4 regions of the Bradyrhizobium sp. CW1 genome follow, and region 2 is predicted to be linked to each of the others. Evidence: riboswitches for the same ligand, from Rfam matches in the RefSeq annotation. Region 2 holds a riboswitch; each other region holds the start of a gene.

Evidence for each region. A riboswitch is a leader RNA that binds a small molecule or an ion and turns the genes downstream of it on or off. The one in region 2 is predicted to bind cobalamin.
Region 1: linked by a shared signal. The riboswitch ahead of IVB54_RS25370 (energy-coupling factor ABC transporter permease) and the one ahead of metE (5-methyltetrahydropteroyltriglutamate--homocysteine S-methyltransferase) in region 2 are both predicted to bind cobalamin.
Region 3: linked by a shared signal. The riboswitch ahead of IVB54_RS25435 (DUF1636 domain-containing protein) and the one ahead of metE (5-methyltetrahydropteroyltriglutamate--homocysteine S-methyltransferase) in region 2 are both predicted to bind cobalamin.
Region 4: linked by a shared signal. The riboswitch ahead of IVB54_RS25350 (TonB-dependent receptor) and the one ahead of metE (5-methyltetrahydropteroyltriglutamate--homocysteine S-methyltransferase) in region 2 are both predicted to bind cobalamin.

What each region holds. Positions count from the first base shown of each region.
Region 1 is NZ_CP064684.1:5,166,189-5,171,338, reverse strand. It holds gene IVB54_RS25395 (bifunctional cobalt-precorrin-7 (C(5))-methyltransferase/cobalt-precorrin-6B (C(15))-methyltransferase) at 1-161, shown strand, start outside; gene IVB54_RS25390 (cobalamin biosynthesis protein) at 158-526, shown strand; gene cobM (precorrin-4 C(11)-methyltransferase) at 523-1,305, shown strand; gene IVB54_RS25380 (cobyrinate a,c-diamide synthase) at 1,305-2,615, shown strand; gene cobA (uroporphyrinogen-III C-methyltransferase) at 2,612-3,343, shown strand; cobalamin riboswitch at 3,389-3,609, shown strand; gene IVB54_RS25370 (energy-coupling factor ABC transporter permease) at 3,646-4,323, shown strand; gene cobF (precorrin-6A synthase (deacetylating)) at 4,369-5,118, shown strand; gene cobT (nicotinate-nucleotide--dimethylbenzimidazole phosphoribosyltransferase) at 5,134-5,150, shown strand, end outside.
Region 2 is NZ_CP064684.1:7,135,377-7,140,526, reverse strand. It holds gene IVB54_RS34240 (GNAT family N-acetyltransferase) at 1-15, opposite strand, end outside; gene IVB54_RS34235 (EAL domain-containing response regulator) at 616-1,830, shown strand; gene IVB54_RS34230 (4Fe-4S binding protein) at 2,364-2,567, shown strand; cobalamin riboswitch at 3,055-3,254, shown strand; gene metE (5-methyltetrahydropteroyltriglutamate--homocysteine S-methyltransferase) at 3,354-5,150, shown strand, end outside.
Region 3 is NZ_CP064684.1:5,178,018-5,183,167, forward strand. It holds gene cobN (cobaltochelatase subunit CobN) at 1-1,565, opposite strand, end outside; gene cobW (cobalamin biosynthesis protein CobW) at 1,565-2,614, opposite strand; gene IVB54_RS25435 (DUF1636 domain-containing protein) at 2,611-2,994, opposite strand; cobalamin riboswitch at 3,089-3,307, opposite strand; gene cobO (cob(I)yrinic acid a,c-diamide adenosyltransferase) at 3,348-3,983, shown strand; gene IVB54_RS25445 (cobyric acid synthase) at 3,994-5,150, shown strand, end outside.
Region 4 is NZ_CP064684.1:5,160,820-5,165,969, reverse strand. It holds gene cobT (nicotinate-nucleotide--dimethylbenzimidazole phosphoribosyltransferase) at 1-817, shown strand, start outside; gene IVB54_RS25355 (histidine phosphatase family protein) at 818-1,390, opposite strand; cobalamin riboswitch at 1,463-1,665, shown strand; gene IVB54_RS25350 (TonB-dependent receptor) at 1,781-4,138, shown strand; gene IVB54_RS25345 (PepSY domain-containing protein) at 4,150-5,150, shown strand, end outside.

The DNA of each region.
Region 1 (5,150 bases), 2.0 Mb from region 2:
CGCATTCAGTAACGTTGGAGACGGAAGCGTTGCTCGGTGAGCTGCACCAGCGCCAGGGCGGCGAATTGATGCGGGTCGAGATTGCGCATGCCGCTTCGCTCGGCCGCTACCGGTCCTGGGAGGCCGTGCGGCCCGTGGTGCAATGGAGCGCGGTCCGATGAAGGTCGCCGGGCTCGGATTCAAGCGGGACGTCACGCTGGCCTCGCTGCGTGAGGCGCTTCTGGCGGCCGGTGGTCCCGAAGGCCTCGCAGCAGTGGCGACGGTCAGCGATAAGGCCGACGAGGAGGTGTTGAAGCAGCTCGCGCGCGAATGCGGCTTGCCGATCAAGGCGGTTGCCGCCGAAATGCTTGTTGGCATCGACACGCCGACGCAGTCAAAGCTCGTCGTGGAAAAGTTCGGGACGGGATCGGTTGCCGAGGCGGCGGCGCTCGCAGCGGCCGGACCTCGCGCGCGATTGATTGCGACGCGGGTGGTCTCGCAGGATCGCACCGCGACCGCGGCGATCGCGGAAGGAGACGGCGCATGACGGTGCATTTCATCGGGGCAGGGCCAGGCGCTCCTGACTTGCTGACGTTGCGCGGCCGCGATCTCATCGCCGCCTGTCCGGTCTGCCTCTATGCTGGCTCACTTGTGCCCGAGGGCGTCTTGGCGCATTGCCCGCCCGGGGCGCGGATCGTCAACACCGCGCCGCTGTCGCTCGATGAGATCGTCGCGGAGATCGCCGCCGCCCATGCCGATGGCAAGGACGTTGCGCGGCTGCATTCCGGTGATCTCTCGATCTGGTCGGCGATGGGCGAACAGCTCCGCCGCCTGCGCACGCTCGACATTCCCTACACGGTCACGCCCGGCGTTCCCTCTTTCTCGGCCGCCGCGGCTGCGCTGGAGGCCGAGCTGACGCTGCCCGGCCTTGCCCAGACCGTGGTGCTGACGCGCACGCCGGGCCGCGCCAGCGCGATGCCCGAAGGCGAGAAGCTTGCCGCCTTCGCCGCCACCGGCGCGGTGCTCGCGATCCATCTGTCGATTCATCTGCTCGACAAGGTCGTCGCTGAGCTGACGCCGCATTATGGCGCGGATTGCCCGGTCGCGATCGTCTGGCGTGCGAGCTGGCCCGAGCAGCGCATCATCCGCGCCACGCTCGCAACACTCGACGCTGCGGTCGGGGGCGAGATGGAGCGCACCGCGTTGATCCTGGTCGGCAAGACGCTGGGCTCGGCGGATTTTTCCGAGAGCCGTCTCTATGCTGCCGACTATGACCGCCGCTATCGGCCGGTCGGCGCCGAGCCGCGCTTTCCGGAGGTGTCGTGATGGCGGCAGGGCTCGTTATCTCCGCGCCGGCCTCCGGCGTCGGCAAGACCACACTGACGCTGGCGCTTGCTCGCGCCTGGCGCAACAGCGGATTGCGGGTGCAGTGCTTCAAGAGCGGCCCCGATTACATCGATCCCGCGTTTCATGCCGCCGCGACGGGACGCGCCTCGGTCAATGTCGACAGTTGGGCGATGGATCGCGGGACAATCTCGCATCTCGTCAGTCGCGGCATTGACGCCGATGTCGTGCTGGCCGAAGGCTCGATGGGTCTGTTCGACGGCGTCGCCGCGCGTGGCGTCTGCGGCACCGGGGCGACCGCCGACATCGCGGAGATGCTGGACTGGCCGGTGCTGCTGGTGATCGATCCCTCAGGACAGGCACAAACGGCGGCCGCGATCGCGGCGGGCCTTCGCGACTACCGCCCCGGTGTGCGCCTTGCAGGCGTCGTGCTCAATCGCGTTGCCAGCCCGCGCCACGAAGCCCTCGTGCGGCGCGCGCTGCTGGATGCCGGCATCGCCGTATTCGGCGCGCTGCCGCGCCATGCCGAGATCAGCCTGCCGAAGCGGCATCTCGGACTGGTGCAGGCCGAGGAGCAGGCGGAAATCGGCAAGCTGATCGACGAGGCCGCGCGCTTCGTTGCCGAGCATGTCGATCTCGACGCGGTGCTGCGTTCGGCGGCCACCTGGTCGCCGCAACCTGCCGCAAGCGGCGTCAACGTGACGCCGCCCGGCCAGCGCATTGCGCTTGCCCGTGATGCCGCGTTCTCCTTCGTCTATCCGCACATGCTGGAAGCGTGGCGCGCGGCGGGTGCGGAGATCTCGACATTCTCGCCGCTCGCCGATGAAGCCCCTGATCCGGTCGCCGATGTGTGCTGGCTGCCTGGCGGCTATCCCGAGCTGCAGGCCGGCAGGATCGCTGCCAATGCGCGCTTCCGCAGCGGATTGCGCGCCTTCGCCGAGACGCGCCCGGTGCACGGCGAATGCGGGGGCTATATGGTGCTGGGCACCGCTTTGACCGACGCCGATGGCATCAGCCACGAGATGACGGGCCTGCTCGGCCTGGAGACGAGCTTTGCCAAGCGCCGCATGCATCTGGGCTATCGTCTGGCCGAGCTCGCCGCGCCGATGCCGGGTCATCAGGCGGGTGCACGCCTGCGTGGCCATGAATTCCACTATTCGACCATAGTCGCGCAGCCCGACACGGCGCTGGCGGTCGTGCACGACGCGACAGGTGCGGTCATTGCCGAGACCGGCTCGCGGCGGGGACAAGCCACCGGCACGTTCTTCCATCTGATCGCGGAGGACCGGTGAGCGGTTTTGTCTCCTTTGTCTCCGCCGGGCCCGGCGATCCCGAGCTGCTCACGCTCAAGGGTGCAGCGCGGCTGCGCGAGGCCGACGTTGTGCTCTATGACGATCTTGCTTCAGGCGCGATCCTCGATCTGGCCCGGCCCGGCGCCAATCTCGTCGCGGTGGGAAAGCGGGCAGGGCGGGCCTCGACCAAGCAGCACCATGTCAACCGCCTGCTGGTCGACTATGCCGTGACAGGCGCGCGCGTGGTCCGGTTGAAGTCGGGCGATGCCGGCATCTTTGGCCGGCTCGAGGAGGAGCTCGAGACGCTGCGTGAAGCGGGCATCGGCTACGAGATCATTCCCGGCGTCACCTCGGCCTGTGTCGCCGCCGCGCAAGCCGGCATTCCGCTGACCCGGCGTCACACCTCGCGCCGCGTGCAGTTCGTGACCGGGGCGGACGTCACCGGCGAGCTGCCGCCAGATCTCAATTGGGCGGCGCTGGCCGATCCGGAGGCGACGACCGTGGTCTATATGGGCCGGCGGACGTTTCCGGCGTTGGTCGTCAAATTGATCGAGCACGGGCTCGCCCCAACCACGCCGGCGTTGTTTGCCGAATCGCTCGGCCGTCCCGATGAGCGGCTGGTCCGCACCACCATTTCGGAACTTGCAGAGCAGCTTGCGCGGGGCGGAGCGGCCTCCACGGCGGCCGTCATCCTGTTCGGCGCGCTGGCGGGGAATTATCCGTCATGACCGCCTCGTCCGCCCGTCGCCCCTTGACGCCCGGCCGGCGAAAGAGGCACACAGGAGACGCATGGTGCTCGATGCGGCGCAAAGCGCCGGAGCATAATCGGGAATGGGGATGGGCGGACCCAGTTGCGGCGCCCAAAACCCCAGCCGCCCCCGCGACTGTAAGCGGTGAGGGACTTCGATCAGCCACTGGGCCGCGAGGCCCGGGAAGGCCGGAGACTCCCAGTGAACCGCGAGCCAGGAGACCGGCCGTGCATGTTTTGAGGCCAAGGCCGTCGGGTGTGACGGCAAGAAGGATCTGAGCCATGCATATCGAACCCGGACTAGTCTCGGACGCCAAGCTCGTGCTGAGTTATGCAACCGGCATTGCCGTCGGCGGCGTTGCCTTGAAGCTCGCGGTTGAGACCGTGCGCGAGCAGGGCATCACGTCGTTCGCGGCGCGGACGCTCGCCACCACGGGACTTGTGTTTATCTTCTTCGAGATCCTGCCGCACTTCCCGGTCGGCGTCTCCGAAGTGCACTTCATCCTCGGCTCGACCTTGTTCCTGCTGTTTGGCGCGGCGCCTGCGGCCTTCGGCCTCGCGTTTGGCCTGCTGTTCCAGGGCATCTTCTTCGAGCCGCCCGACTTGCCGCAATATGGCATGAACGTCACCACGCTATTGGTGCCGCTGTTCGGAATCCAGGCGATCGCCACGCGGATCATTTCGAGCAACACGGCCTATGTCGATCTGAAGTACCGCCAGGCGCTGGCGCTTTCGACGACCTATCAGGCGGGCGTCATCGCCTGGGTGGCGTTCTGGGCGATTTATGGCTCCGGCTTCGGCGCGACCAACCTCGCCAACATCGCGACCTTCGCGGCGTCCTATGCGCTGGTCATCGTGATTGAGCCGCTCGCCGATCTCGGCGTGCTCGCGCTGGCAAAGTCGCTGCGCGGCGTCACCGCGCCCGGTCTCGTCACGCCGCGTTTGCACAGCGCGGCCTAGAGACAAGCGAACGGGCGGCCATGATGGCCGCCCTTCGCAGCCACCATGCTCACGCTCTCTCTGATAGGCATCGGTTGCGGCGATCCCGAGCAGCTCACGCGTGCCGCGATTACTGCCATCAACGCGGCCGATCTCGTCCTGATCCCCCGCAAGGGGACGGCCAAGTCCGACCTCGCCGATCTCAGGCGGACGATCTGCGCCGATCTGCTCACCAGCGACACGACCCGCATTGCCGAGTTCGATCTGCCCGTGCGGGACGCCGCTGAAGCGGACTATCGCAAGGGCGTGGACGATTGGCATGATGCCGTGGCCGCCGTCTGGTCGCAGACGATCGGGGATCATCTCGAAGGAGAGGGCAAGGTCGCGCTGCTGATCTGGGGCGATCCCTCGCTTTATGATTCCTCGCTGCGCATTGCGCGGCGGCTCAATCCCTCGCCAAAGATCGAGGTCGTGCCCGGCATCACCTCGATCCAGGCGCTGTGTGCGGCGCATGCGTTGCCGCTCAACGACATCGGCGAGCCCTTTCTAGTTTCGACCGGACGCCGCTTGCGCGATGGCGGTTGGCCGGCAGGTGTCGATACCGTGGTGGTGATGCTCGACGGCGGCACGGCGTTCCAGTCGCTTGATCCGGCGGGCCTGCACATCTGGTGGGGGGCCTATCTCGGCATGCCCGATCAGATCGTGATGTCCGGCGCGCTGGCCGAGATCGGCCCGCGCATCGTCGCCGTGCGGCAAGAGGCGCGCGAACGGCACGGCTGGATCATGGACAGTTACATCCTCAAGCGCAGGCTGTGAGGCAAGCGAGGCAGCATGCTCCCCGAATGGGT
Region 2 (5,150 bases):
ACGAACACCCGTCACGTTAGTCCCTCCAGTCCCTCTTGAGGATATCCATGTTCAGAAGGATACAGAGAACGCAACTGAGAGAAACTATCAAGCTCGATAGGGAATAGGACGTCCGCACTCGCTATAACCAACAGAGGTGAGGTAACTGCAAGCTGTTGCCGTTCTCAGAATCGACCGCGGCTTGACCCGCTGCGAACTCAGTTGGATCTCCTTCGACTAGATAGGAAATCCACGAGACGGCACATTCGCGCGTGGGCAGGCCGGCCATGCCGATCAAACATTTCGTAGGAGAGATTGCTGATCATCACTCACGAGAGTCGATTCAGTACATCTTGCAGCATGATCATCGCCGTGGCATAGGGCGCATCAGCTCGGCGCGTCCGAAGGTGAGATTCCCCACACACGTGTGCGTCACTCGTACAAAGTTGCGCGAGCCGGGACAGGTATCATACGCGTGCGCCCGACAAAATCGTCTGAACAACATCGCGAAAAGATTTTGCACGCTAATGCACTATCTTAAGCTTACCTCGAAGAATCGAAAGATAGTGGCAAGCACTGCTTGTATGGACCTTCGCTCCTCGTTTAAGGGACCTTCACGGAAGGGGAGTGGTTGCGATGGAGCATGGGCAGGCCGAACTGGTCGGAGGGAAACCTGTAATCTTCGGCCAGCGTAAGGTGCGGCCGCGAGCGTGCGTGGCCGTGGGCAAGCGGCATCTGCGCGCCTTTCTACGCGATGTGCTAGAGGATATGGGGTTTGTGATCAGCGAATGCGGGACTGCTGACGAGCTGCCGCGCGTACTCTGCATGGACTTCCCTGATCTGATCCTGCTCGGCATTGGCTCCGATCGCATCGAGCCTGGACGATTGCTCGAGATACTCGTACGCGAAGAATTTGCAGGCAGAGTGCTGGCGTTCGGCGCCCGCGAGTCGATCGTCATGACGGCAGTGCAGCAGGTCGGGGGCGAATATGGACTTGATATGCTGCCGCCGCTGAGGACGCCGTTTGCAGCCGAGACGCTGCGCGATCGGGTCGCCATGCTCTTGCCCAGAGAGCCGGCGCCCCGTCCCGCAGTCCATGTCGGAGAAGCCTTACACGCTGGCTGGCTTGAGCTCTGGTATGAGCCGAACTTTGACCCGTGTACCCTCAGCCGCCGCGGCGCCGAGGCGCTTGTGCGAATGCGGCATCCGACCTGGGGCGTTGTTCCACCAGCGTATTTCATCCCGGAGGCTCACGATCCTCATTTTAGGGACTTGTCGCAGTTCGTGATCGACCGCGCGATCAAGGATTGGAAGTATCTTCTGGAGCAGCAAACTTCGACCGATCTCTCCATCAATCTCCCGGCAGCATTCCTGATTGACCCGCAGGCGGTACGCGATCTCTGTCAGCGCATGCCGTCGCACCCCGCTTTCGGCGGCTTGACGATCGAAATCGAGAGCGAGGAAGCGATCCAGAACCTAGATCTCCTGATCGAGGTCGCGCGTGAGGTTCGCTTTCACAACATTGGCCTTGCAATCGACAATATCGGCGCCAATTGGCCGCAGCTGATGGGGCTCGAAAAATTCCCGTTCATGAAATTAAAAGTGGACCGGCAGTACGTCGCCGGTTGCGGAAATGGGCCCCTGAAGCGAACGGTGTGCCGCCATATCGTCGATCTAGCCAAAGAGTACAGTGTGCGCACCGTCGCCGCAGGCGTGGAGAGCCACGCCGACCTGATCGCTGTGACCGAACTCGGCTTCGACCTTGCGCAGGGCCATCTGTTCGGAAAGGCCATGCCGCTGAAGCAATTTGCACAGTCATCTTTCAGCCCTGTTCCACTTCGTCCAAAATAGTTGTATGAGGAGTGACTGAGCACAGCCAGGCAAAGCGTTGCAAACCCAGTATCGCTTCTCCCGGCCGAACTTCATTTCCCTCCGAAGCGATGCCGAAGGGTATTGTAGCACAAAGCCGTTTTGGCAAGCCTCCAGCGAGTCAATCCGCGGAGCTAACGTTGCAGGCGTGAGCGCGGCTTGGACAAAATCTCCGGTCAGGGCGTGTGACCGGAGGTTTGCCGACATCCGGCGTAGACGTGCGTCGGCTCGCGGCTTTTACTCGCGCCGCCGGTTTCGGGAATCGTCGAGCGTCGCTTGGCCCCGCGAAACCGACGGAAGCTCGCAGCAGTCGAGTCGCGACCGGCTATCGGAGTAGGCGCCCGAGGGCTCGCACGGCTTGATATTGAAGCGGCCCATGCTGTCGCAGATGCAACACGGTCTCAGACCCCGCACAGCACCATTGGGCAAGTTGCCCATCATTGAGCGCGCCTGTCCTTGGCACGGCATTTGAAAGGGATCGCCAATGGCATCGCTCGCCTAAGGAGTCGGAAGGCATGGCTTACAAGATCGTCGCTTCGCAATGCACCGTTTGTGGGGCATGTGAGTTCGAGTGTCCCAACGCGGCGATCAGCCTCAAGCGCGACATTTACGTTATCGATGCAAAAAAGTGTACGGAGTGCGAGGGCCATTCCGACACGCCGCAATGCGCTGTGGTCTGTCCGGTGCCTGACACCTGTGTCCCGTCTAAGACAACATAAGCAGCCCGCGTCCAGAAGGCTTCACCGCTCGATTTTGCGAACGAAGGACTAGATGTCGAGCTTGTGGAGGCCGCCGTCCGCGTGCGGCGCATCGAGGTCAATCAACATCGTTATGAGCTTAAGGCGCTGATCGACTCCGAGAAGCGCTCGAAGGGCTCTGTCAGAGGAGACCGTCAAATTTGTCTCGAATAATGACAAGGCCGCCTCGATGCTCCAGGTCGTCGCGTTGAGGCTTATCGTCGTTGGCTGACGAGCCGAGCCGAGGCGAGGTGGACGGGCGTCGAATATCCCAAGATCAGCTTGCAGGATATCTAAAGCTACGTCACTTCGAAGCCGAAGAGACGGTCTCCACGCGCGACGAGATCGGTCCGGAGATCCTGAAGACGTACGAGAAGCTCGGCATCTGCTTGCCCACCTTCCCCATGCACTAGTGCATGGAGCTAGGGTGCGGCGACACTTAGTAGGTTGACGGATCGATCCTCGTGCGCCTAATGCCAGTCGTCGTGGTCTTCGGATTCGTTTGATCCGGAGCTAAGAGGGAAGCCGGTGCAATGCCGGCGCTGCCCCCGCAACTGTAAGCGGCGAGCCGCTGTCCAACGAAGTCACTGAAGCCATGCGGCTTCGGGAAGGCCGGACAGCAGCGACGACCCGCGAGCCAGGAGACCTGCCTCGACAATATATCGTCCACGGGCGGGGTGTCCCGGTGTGCGCCAAGCAGCTGTCGCTCACGCGATATTCGCTGCATGCGTCCGCCATGGCCTTTGCCCCAATCATGGGGTCTGAGCTATGTCTTTTCTTTCGCTTCCCGTTGCCACACTGGGGACGTCACGCATCGGCCCACGACGCGAACTCAAAGTCGCGCTCGAGAGGTACTGGGCGGGAAACTCCAGCGAAGCCGAGCTCCTCGAGGCGGGGAGTGGACTTCGTGCCGCTAATTGGGCACGGCAGAAATCCCGCGGTGCGACCGTCATTCCTTCGAATGACTTCTCGTTTTACGATCATGTGCTCGATACCAGCCTAATGGTCGGTGCCATTCCCGACGTCTACGGCTGGACCGAAGGTCCTGTGTCGCTCAAGACCTACTTCACCATGGCGCGTGGCGCTCAGGACGGTGGTCACGCTCAGCATGGGCCTGGCGTAGCCGCACAGGAAATGACGAAGTGGTTCGATACCAACTACCACTACATGGTGCCGGAATTTCACCGGGATCAGATCTTTAAGTATTCCTCTCGAAAGCCGATCGAGGAATATGAGGAGGCAAAAAGCCTCGGCTACCAAACGCGCCCCGTCCTAGTTGGCCCAGTCACTTTCCTGAAGCTTGGCAAAAGCGCAAATCCCGCATTCAATCCGCTGTCGCTGCTCGATCGGCTCCTCCCAGTCTATGTCGATGTTCTCCGCGAACTATCCTCGCGCGGTGCTGAATGGGTTCAGCTGGACGAGCCATGCCTAGTGATGGACGTCGACGAAGCATCGCGGGCGGCTGTCCGCCGGGCCTATGCTCATTTCGCAAAGCTTGTGCCGGCCCTTAAAATCATGCTGGCCACATATTTCGGGGCTATCGGCGACAATCTTGAAACAACCTTGGCCTTGCCCGTTGCCGGGCTTCATGTGGATCTGGTTCGGGCACCTGACCAGTTGGACGCAATTGTCGCCACAACCCGTAGAGATCTCGTGGTCTCACTAGGCGTCGTTGATGGTCGGAACGTGTGGCGCTCCAATCTTCCGGCGCTGCTCGACCAACTTGCTCCTATGGTCCAAAAATTGGGCAGGCACCGTGTTCAGATTGCTCCTTCCTGCTCGCTGCTTCATGTTCCGATCGACATTGAGCTAGAGACCGATCTCGATCCCAATCTGAAGACATGGCTGGCGTTCTCAGTTCAGAAGATCAAGGAACTTTCGATATTGGGCAAAGCGCTGGCCGGCCATGCTGCCGAGGTGGCCGATGAACTTGCGCTTTCGGAGGAGGCAGCCGTCACCCGCGAAACATCGCCCGAGATCCACAATGCGAATGTCGCCGGACGAATCGCCGCGATCGACGATAGCATGCTTCGCCGTCGCAGTGCGTTCACCCAGCGTGCCGACGTCCAGCGCGTCGCGTTCGCTTTGCCGATGTTCCCAACGACAACCATCGGATCCTTCCCGCAAACGGCCGATGTCCGGAATGCGCGCGCGGCTCATGCGCGGGGAACGTTGAATGACACGCAGTACGAGCAGCTTCTGAAAGCGGAGACAGCCCGTACCGTGAAGTGGCAGGAAGATATCGGCCTGGACGTGCTCGTACACGGTGAGTTCGAGCGCAATGACATGGTTCAATACTTTGCCGAGCAGCTGTTGGGCTTCGCTTTTACCAAGCATGGCTGGGTTCAGTCTTATGGCTCGCGGTACGTTCGTCCGCCTATCCTGTTCGGAGATGTCTCCCGGCCGAAGCCCATGACCGTTGAATGGTGGCGCTATGCGCAGTCTCTGACCAAAAAACCCGTCAAGGCTATGCTGACCGGACCGGTGACCATCCTGAACTGGTCGTTTGTCCGTGACGACATCTCGCGGCGCGAGACATGCCGACAGATCGCTCTCGCGATCCGA
Region 3 (5,150 bases), 2.0 Mb from region 2:
TCACAGCCCTGCTCGCGGAGCCAGAGATAGAACGCGACATAGGCATGGCGCGGCGTGCGGGCGAGATCGTGATAGTCGGCATCGCGCGCGGTCGCATCGCCACGCTCCGGCTGAACCGCGATGATCGACCGGCCGCATTGAATCGCAGCGAAATGGAACGCGCCGTCGCGACAACCCGGATCGGTCTCCAGCGCGCCCCAGGCTTGCGCGAGATCATCCTGCAACACTTGCGGAAGGCGCGACAGTGCAGCACGGTAATCGGCGACGCTCCAGCTCAAGGTCTGCTTGAGCAGCGTCTCACCGAGCGCATGGACCGGATCGAGATCGAAGCCGGCCTCCGCGAGATCGGACACCAGGGCCTCGACCGACGCCAGCGCATCGAGACCCACCGCGTGCGCGATCTGATGCGGACGGCCCGGATAGTTGGAGAGCACGAGTGCCATCCGCTTGTCAGCGGCCGGCGTCTCCGCAAGACGCCGCCAGGCCGCAACGCGCGCGGCCACGGCCTTCACGCGCTCCTCGTCGGGCTTGTGTGCCAGATGCGAAAATTGCAAATCGGGATCGCGCATCGCGGCAGACTTGAAGCTCACCACGCCCGCGAACAGGCGGCCGTCGACCTCGGGCAGCACCACATGCATCGCGAGGTCGCCGGGCGACAGGCCGCGGAGCGAGCTCGCCCAGTCCTCGCGGCGGGCCGTGGAGAGCGCGACCTGGAACACGGGGCAGGATGCGGCATCGAACGGCGTCGTGCCGTCGTCGCCCATCGCCGAGAACGCCGTCGCATTGACGATCGCGGCCGGAGGATTTTGCGCAAGATGCACCCGCAACCAATCCGCGACCCCCGCGGCTTTCAGCGAGGTGACGAACACACCAAACACGTCGAATCCCTTCTCGCGCAATGCGGCGATCAGGGCATCGACCGGGCCGGTGTCGGCAGCGGTGAGATAGGAGCGATAGAAGGTCACGAGCGCGCGCGGCCTGCCCTCACCCGACGTCGGCGCGGCGACGACGCCGCGCGCGGGGTCGTAAAAGCCCATCTCGGGCACTGTCATCTCGCCGATAACTGGCCCCGCATAGAGTCCGGAGGCCAGCGCAAGCTGCGCGATCGCGGCTTGCGCCGCGACGGGGCCGCCGGTGTCGCAGAGCACCTTGAGCCGCCGCAACGTCGAGACCGGCAGGGTCGAATACGCGTCCAGCCGCGTATCGTCGCGGCCGTCGGCCGGCAGCACGGCCAGCACGATGCCGCGCTCCTTCGCCAGCTGCTGCAGGGCCGCGAGCCCATACGGCCAATAGGATTCCCCGCCGATCAAACGCACGAGAATGCCGCGCGCGTGCGCAAGCGTGCGTTCGACATAGGTGTCGACCGAGAGCGGATGACGAAGTTCTGCGAGATTGACGAGCCGCAGCGACGGCAGGCTGTCGCGGCCACGGCGCCAGCCGGCCGCGAACGCGGCAAGATCGGAATCCGAATACGAGAGCACCACGAGATCGGCCGGGTCCTGGCCAATGTCCCTTGGTATCGCGGTCTCCTCGAGACCGCGGCTCTCGCGGAAGACGACGTGCATCAGATACCGGATCCTGAAAGACCGAGTCCCGCCTTGATCGCGGCCTCGTCGATATCGCCGTGCTCGCCGATCACGACCAGCTTTGACTGCCTCGCGCCCGCGCCCCAGGGCTTGTCGAACTGGTGGCGCACGCGCTCGCCCACCGCTTGCAGCAAGAGGCGCATCGGCTTGCCTTGCACCGCGATGTAACCCTTGACGCGCAGCACATTCTGCTCGCGCGCCAGACGCTGAACGGATGCAACCAGCGCTTCGATATCGGTGACCTCAGGAAGATCGATCACGACGGACGCAAAATCGTCGTGCTCGTGATCCTCTTCGCCGTCGTGATGCGAGGGACGCGCGGCGAGATCGTTCTCGGCGGCAGCACCGAGGCCGAGGATGAGGCGCGCGTCGATCGCGCCGTCGGTGATCGCCAGCATCGGCACGCGGCGCGACATCTCGGCGGTGATCGCCGCCTTGGCTGCTTCGAGGCCTGCCGCGCCCGCAAGATCGGCCTTGGTCAGCAGCACGATGTCGGCGCAGGCGATCTGGTCTTCGAACACTTCGGACAGCGGCGTCTCATGGTCGAGATTGCCGTCCGCCGCGCGCTGCGCTTCGACGGCGTCAGGGTCGGGCGCAAAACGGCCGGCGGCGACAGCTTCGGCGTCGGCCAGCGCGATCACGCCGTCGACCGTGATGCGCGAACGGATCTCCGGCCAATCGAACGCCTTGAGCAACGGCTTGGGCAGCGCCAGGCCCGAGGTCTCGATCAGGATGTGATCGGGCTTGACGGCCCGCGACAGCAGCTTCTCCATGGTCGGAATAAAATCGTCGGCGACGGTGCAGCAGATGCAGCCATTGGCGAGCTCGATGATGTTCTCTTCCGGGCAATTCGCATCGGCGCAGGATTTCAGAATCTCGCCATCGACGCCCTCGCTGCCGAACTCGTTGACGAGCACCGCGAGCTTCTTGCCATTGGCATTGGCAAGCAGATGCTGGATCAGCGTGGTCTTGCCGGAGCCGAGAAAGCCCGTGACGACCGTGACCGGGACTTTTGCGAGCGAATTCATTCGGCGGCCTCCGGCACGACGGCCAAGGGGGAAATGGGGGGAATGCGGGCAAGCGATTGCTTGCGGAATATCTCCGGGCGGCTGCGCCAGGGCACGAGGCCGTCGGGCGCGGCCGCATAGGCCGCGGCGCCCGCGACCACATCGCTCGCATTCGCATCCGACAGACGGCCATAGACATAGGACCAGCGGCCGGGCGCGCTGAGCGCGACGGAGCAACCCTGGTTGCATGCAGACAGGCATTCGACGGGAACCACGCTGACGCCGTCGGGCACGCCGGCCTCGAGGATCGCGCCATGCAGGCGCTTGCCGGGCGTCGTCTCGCCTTCGCCAAGTGTCTCGCCGGCGCGGCAGGTAATGCAGACATGAAGTGTGACGGTCATCGCTTCTTCCAGAATAAACAGCGGGAAGCGATGAGGCCCACGAACCGTTCTTGCGAAGGCCCGTTTCCCCGTCGCGGAACACCCCGTCCGCCGGTCCAAAATCGTCCGCGTTGGCAGGTCTCCCGGCTTGCGGAGCAGGGTTTCCCCTTCGATCCCCGCCTTCCCGATCCCCAGGGGATCAGTGGCTTCGGGCATCTCTCCGGTCACGGTCGCGGGGGCGGCTGCATTTTGGAACCAAATCTTGCCGATTCGGACCCTATCGCATTCCCTCTTCGCCTGTCGTAGGACAGGAACCAACGCCGGGCCACCATTTGCCCCCGACCGCCTCTTGTCAAGCCGAAGGACCCCGTCCGATGACGTCAGAACCGGATACCCAGACGGCCGACGAAACCGACGCCCGCCACGCCTCAAAAATGGCGAAGAAGAAGGTCGCCCGCGACAAGATCATGGCGACCAAGAGCGGCGAAAAGGGCCTGATCATCATCCACACCGGGGCCGGCAAGGGCAAGTCCTCTTCGGCCTTCGGCATGATCGTCCGCTGCGTCGCCCATGGCTTCCCCTGCGCGGTCGTGCAGTTCATCAAGGGCGCCTGGGACACCGGCGAGCGCCGCATGCTGACCGGCCATTTCGGCGACCTCTGCCAATTCCACGCCATGGGCGAGGGTTTTACCTGGGAGACGCAGGACCGCGCCCGCGACATCGCCGCCGCGCGCGCCGGCTGGGAGAAGGCCAAGGAGCTGATCCTCGACCAGAATCTCCGCATGGTCGTGCTCGACGAGATCAACATCGCGCTGCGCTACGACTATCTTGACATCGCGGAGGTCGTCGAATTCCTCACGACGCAGAAGCCGCCGATGACGCATGTCGTGCTCACCGGCCGCAACGCCAAGGACGAGCTGATCGAGATCGCCGATCTCGTCACCGAGATGACGCTGGTCAAGCATCCCTTCCGCTCGGGCATCAAGGCGCAAGCCGGCGTCGAGTTCTAAGAAACTCGCGATGGCGCGCGCATTGATGATCCAGGGAGCCGGCTCGGACGTGGGCAAGTCGCTCATCGTTGCCGGCCTCGCACGCGCCTTTGTGCGACGCGGCCTGCGCGTGGTCCCGTTCAAGCCGCAGAACATGTCGAACAATGCAGCCGTCACCGTTGACGGCGGCGAGATCGGCCGCGCCCAGGCACTCCAGGCGCTCGCCGCCGGCGTCGAGCCGCACACCGACATGAACCCGGTGCTGCTCAAGCCCGAGACCGATGTCGGCGCGCAGGTGATCGTGCAAGGAAAACGCATCGCGACCGCGCGCGCGCGTGAATATGCGGCGATGAAACCGTCATTGATGGGCGCCGTGCTGGAGAGCTTCGAGCGGCTGAAGGCGCGCGCCGATCTCGTTCTGGTGGAGGGTGCCGGCAGTCCGGCCGAAGTGAACCTGCGCAAGGCCGACATCGCCAATATGGGTTTTGCGCGCAAGGCCGATGTGCCGGTCGTGCTGGTTGGCGACATCGACCGCGGCGGGGTCATCGCGCAACTCGTCGGCATCAAGACGGTGATCGACCCGGACGATGCCGCGATGATCCAGGGATTTGTCATCAACAAGTTCCGCGGCGATCCCACATTGTTCGACGACGGCTACAGACTGATCGAAGAAAAGACCGCCTGGCGCGGCCTCGGCGTGCTGCCCTGGTTCGCGCGCGCCGGCGAGCTGCCGGCCGAGGATGCGCTGGGCCTGAGCGATGCGCGCAAACCGGGCCAATGCAAGATCGCCTGTCTCGCGCTGTCGCGAATCGCCAATTTCGACGATCTCGATCCGCTCAAGCTCGAGCCTGGCGTCGATCTCGTGATGGTGCGGCCGGGCGAGGCCATTCCCGGCGACGTGCGCCTCGTCATCATTCCCGGCTCGAAATCCACCCGCGGCGACCTCGCCTTTCTGCGCGCGCAGGGCTGGGACATCGATCTCCTGGCGCATTACCGCAGAGGCGGCCATGTGCTCGGCCTCTGCGGCGGCTATCAGATGCTCGGACGCAGCGTCGCTGATCCCGAGGGGATCGAGGGCCCCGCCGGCGACACACCGGGTCTCGGACTTCTGGATGTGGAAACGGTGATGAGCTCGGAGAAGACGTTGACACGCGTCGCGGCGCTGCATGCCGCCACCAATCAGCCGAT
Region 4 (5,150 bases), 2.0 Mb from region 2:
GCAGGAAGTGACGATCGCGATGCTGGCGAACTTCGCCTCCGGCGGTGCCGCAATCTCGGTGCTGGCGCGTGAGCTGGGCTCCAGCCTGGAGGTCGTCGACGCCGGCACGCTGGCGCAGGAGGAGATGGCTGGAATCGTGACCGACAAGCCGCGCAGCGGTACGCGCGATTTCAGCGTCGAAGCTGCGCTCACCCCCACGGAGCTGGCATTTGCGTTCGAAGCCGGCCGACGTGCGGTGACGCGCGCACAGGCCGGGCAGCCCGATCTTCTGATCTTCGGCGAGATGGGCATCGGCAACACCACGACATCGGCGGCGATCGCGGCCGGCTTGCTCGGCGTGAGCGCCGCGGAGATCGCGGGCAGCGGTACCGGCATCGACGCGGCCGGCCGTGCGCACAAGGCGCGGGTGATCGACGCTGCAATCGCACGCCATGACATTGCGGGCGCTGCGCCCGAAAAGATCCTGTGCGCCGTCGGCGGTCTCGAGATCGCCGCCATCTGCGGTGCCGTTATCGCGGCTGCACAGCACCGCATCCCCGTGTTGATCGACGGCTTCATCGTGTCGGTCGCGGCGCTGGCGGCGGTGCGGCTCAACCCTTCGTGCCAGCTGTTCCTGCTGGCCTCGCACCAGTCGGCGGAGCAGGGGCATCGGCTGGTGCTCCGCGCGCTGAACGTGCAGCCGCTGATCAGCCTGGATCTCAGGCTCGGCGAAGGATCGGGCGCGGCCATCGCGCTGCCGCTTGTGCGGTCGGCCTGCGCGCTCCACAACGGCATGGCGACCTTTGCGCAGGCCAATGTGCCTGATCGTCCGGCCTGATCAAATCGTCCGCTGATTGACGGAGACGACGCGCCAGCCGGTCGCGAGCCGGTCAATCCTGGTCAGCGACAGCGGATCGATCACGAAGCGCAGGGCCGCTTGTGGCGTCAGGTCGAGCGCGATGCACAGCGCCGCCCGGATCGTGCCGGAATGCACGACGAGCGTTGCGGCCCCGGTGCCGATCTTCGACAAACCCAGGCGGACCCGCGCGACCTGTTCCTCAAAGCTTTCGCCGCCGGACGGCCGTCCGCGCGCCGGATCGCTCCAGAACCGTGCATAGGCCTCGCCACCGGTCGCGGCGAGTTCGTCATGCCGACGGCCGGTCCAGTCGCCAAAGTCTTGCTCGCTGAATTCGTCCAGCTGCAGCGGCTCGAGCCCCAGCGCGCGGGCCGTTTCGACGGTGCGCCGCGACGGGCTCGCATAGCTCGCGGCGTCCCGTGGCAGGCGCTGCCGCAGTGCCTCCAGCTGCGCCCGAGCGCCGAGATCGGCCGGTGCGTCGGCCGCATGGATCGTCCCCGCGACGCCATCGACGGGCGCGTGCCGTATCAGCCAGAGGAAGGTCTCGCCTCCCATGCTTATCTCCAAGGAAACTGGTCGTTGTGGCAATAACGCCGCAACTGGCACATTGACTCTGTCTGGATCGTAATCCTAGATGCTCGCGACGGTTTCCCCGAGAGGGGATGAAAAGGGAATGCGGTGCGGGGAGTTTGTCCCCAATGCCGTGGCTGCCCCCGCAACTGTAAGCGGCGAATCTTGCGTCACGAGCCACTGGGTATCTCGGTCCCGGGAAGGCGATGCAAGGTACTGACCCGCGAGCCAGGAGACCTGCCGTCAGCCGTGGTCACACGCGAAGATGTCGGTCGGGGAGTACAGACATTCGGCTTCATCGGAAGGCTGCAAGCCGGACGATGGGACCCTGGTTCGCGGTGACGTGCCACTGACGTCACTCCGAGGTCCAAGACCGTGTATTCCCTTCGTATCGTACGACCACGCCGTTTCCTACTGGCATCCGCCGCTCTCACATCTTTCGTCGCCATCGACATGCCAGCGGCCTTGGCGCAGCAGGCCCGCGAGCCACTGCCGCCCGTCGAGGTGTCGGCGCCACAATCCCGCAGGCAGTCCAGCCCGGCCGGACGGGACGCGCAGAGCTCACGCCGCGCAGCAGCGCGCCGGCCGGGGACTGCATCCGCAGTGCCCAAGCCCGTCGTGCCGACCACGGCGGCACAGACGCCGCTCAACACCAATGCCGTCGCCGAAAGCGCTTCGCGCCTCGGCCTGACCGTGCGAGAAACACCCGCGACCGTGGAGGTGATCTCGGCCGCAACCATGCGCGAGCAGGGCTACCGCACAGTCTCCGACGTCGCGCACGGAGCGGTGGGCGTCACAGCCGGCGACAATCCGGCCGAGCCTTCGGCTTTCTCCATGCGCGGCTTCACCAACAGCCAGATCAACACGCTCTACAACGGCATCAAGATCGGTCCGCAGAACATGACCTCGCGGATCATGGACACGGCCAATCTGGAGGCTGTCGAATTCCTGAAGGGTCCGGCATCACTGATGTCAGGCGAGGGCGCCGCCGGCGGCGCGATCAACTTCGTCACCAAGCAGCCGCACACCGGTCCGATCCGGAACGAGGCGGATTTCTCCTGGGACTCGCTGAACTCGTTCCGGGCGCATTACGGCTCGGGCGGCAGCACCAATGTGCAGGGGCTGGACTACCGCTTCGACGTCAGCCGTTCCTCGCTCAACGGCTTTGCCGACGACACCAACACCAAGACGCTCAATGTCTCCGGCCAGCTCAACTACCGCATCTCCGACAGCCTCAAGGTCTGGGGCGCGATCGAGTATCGGGAAGATCGCTCGAAAGCCTATTGGGGTGCGCCGCTGGTGCCGATTGCCTTCAGCGGCTCGCATGCGACGACGGGGATCGTTTCCGGCAATTACGTCTCGAACTACAACAAAACCGATCTCGGTGCCGTCACGATCGACGACCGCACCTTCAATACTAACTACAACGTCCTCGACAACAGGAACGTAGCGAAGGAGGTGTGGCTGCGCGGCGGTTTCGAGCTGAATCTGGCGCCCGACCTGACGCTGAAAAGTCAAGCCTATGCTTACGGAGCTGAGCGCACATGGTTCAACAATGAGATAGAGGCGTTCAATTCCGGGACCAACATGGTCGATCGTGAGCGCTTCTATGTCGCGCACAGCCAACGCTTGGTCGGCAACGTCACCGATTTGATCTGGGATGCGAATATCGCCGGCTTTGACAACCGTTTGGTCACGACGCTTTCCTCAAGCTACCTTGATTTCGTGAGGCCGGGCGCCGCAAATTTCCCCGGCGATTCCGTTCCGCTGGTCGATCCGCCTCGCGGCTATTACGGCCTGCTCACCATTCAGCAGCAGACCGCGCGCATCGACAATGAGGCGCTGTCGTTCGAGGACCGGTTGAAGTTGACACGGACCTTTGCGCTGGTCGGCGGCCTGCGCGTCGAGCATATCGGGCTCGACCGCAATTCGACCGACAAGTTCGGTCTGGAGAAGGCGAACTTCCCGTTCTCGCAATCCTGGGTCCCGACCACGGGCCGTATCGGCTACACCTGGGAAGCCGTACCGGGCCTGACCTTTTTCAGCCAATACGCCACCGGCGCAGACATCTCGGCCAACAACATCTTCCTGCTCAATCCGACCGATCCGCTGAACCTGACCACCGCGCGCACCTACGAGACCGGCGTCAAGCACCTGTTCTGGGACAACCGGGCGGAGTGGTCGTTCTCGGCCTACGACATCCTGCGCAAGAACGTCTATGCCGCGGCCGGCGGCATGCAGCTCAACCTTGCCGGACGGCAGGAATCGAAGGGCGTCGAGCTTGCCGCGTCCGTGCGTCCGATCGGTCCCCTGCGTCTCTGGGGCAACATCGCCTATGTCGATGCGCGCTACGCCGACTTTAATTTTGTCGGCGGCTCGTTCTCCGGCAACACGCCGCCGAACGTGCCGCGCGTCGTGGCGAATGCCGGAGCGTCGTATCGGTTCTTCACGCCGTGGCCCGTGGAAGTCGGCGTCACCGGCCGTCACGTCGGCGACCGCTACAACACCGATGCGAATGTCGTGACGATGAAGGCCTACACTGTCGCGGACGTCTATGCCTTCGTCGACATCCCGAAGACGGTGTTCAACGCGGTCGACCAGGCTCGCCTGACTTTCCGGGTGCGCAACATCGCCGACAAGCGCTATGCGATCTGGGGCGATCCGTTCTATCCCGACCAGATCCTCTTGGGTGCACCGCGCACCTATGAACTCTCGGCCGCATTCAAATGGTAGGATGCTGATCGATGATGCGCGCGATCGTCCTGCTGCATCGATGGCTCGGGATCGCGTTCTGCCTGCTGTTCGCGATGTGGTTCGCGACGGGAATCGTGATGCACTTCGTTCCGTTTCCGTCTCTGACGGAAGCGGAACGCTTCGCCGGGCTTGGGCCGCTGGATGGCGCCGAGACGAGGCAGCTTGCGGTCGCCGATGCCGTGGCCGCGAGCGGCATTGCTGATGCGACTCGCGTTCGCCTGATCCAGCGCAGTGACGGACCGGTCTATGTCGTCTCGGGGCCGTCGCGCGCGGGCGCAGTGCGTGCCTCCGACGGAGCCGGCGCCTCGGTCGCATCTTCCGACGTCGCGCTGGCCATCGCGCGAGACCACGCGCGCAGCCGCGGGCTGGATGCCGCGCGGGCCGCAATCCTTGCGCGCGCGGACTATGACCAATGGAGCGTGCCGAACGGCTTTGACCGCCACCGGCCCTTGTTTCGGGTTGCCCTGGGCGACGCCGCTGGAACGGAGGTCTATGTCTCCTCGCTCACCGGCGAGATCGTCCTGGATACGACGCGCAGCGAGCGGACCTGGAATCTCGTCGGCAGCGTGCTGCACTGGATCTATCCAACGATCCTGCGAAGCAATTGGTCGCTGTGGGATCGCGTGGTCTGGACCTTGTCGCTGCTGGCCCTGATCGCGGCCTTGCTGGGCGCTGTGCTCGGCCTTGCGCGGATCAAACCTCGAAGCGGTCTGATCGGCTCGCCCTGTCGCGGCTGGCATGCGCTGCATCATCTCATCGGCCTCGCGGCGATGGTGTTCGTGCTGACCTGGATTTTCAGCGGCTGGCTCTCCATGGATCACGGGCGGCTGTTCTCGCGTGGGCAATTGATCTCCGCTGAATCACGCGTGATGAACGCCTCACCGAACTGGACGACGGCTCCATCGTTCGATCGGCAGCCTGTATCGCCGTCGGCCCGTGAGATCGAATGGTTTGCCTTCAACGGCAATCTCTATCGGCGGGATCGGATCGC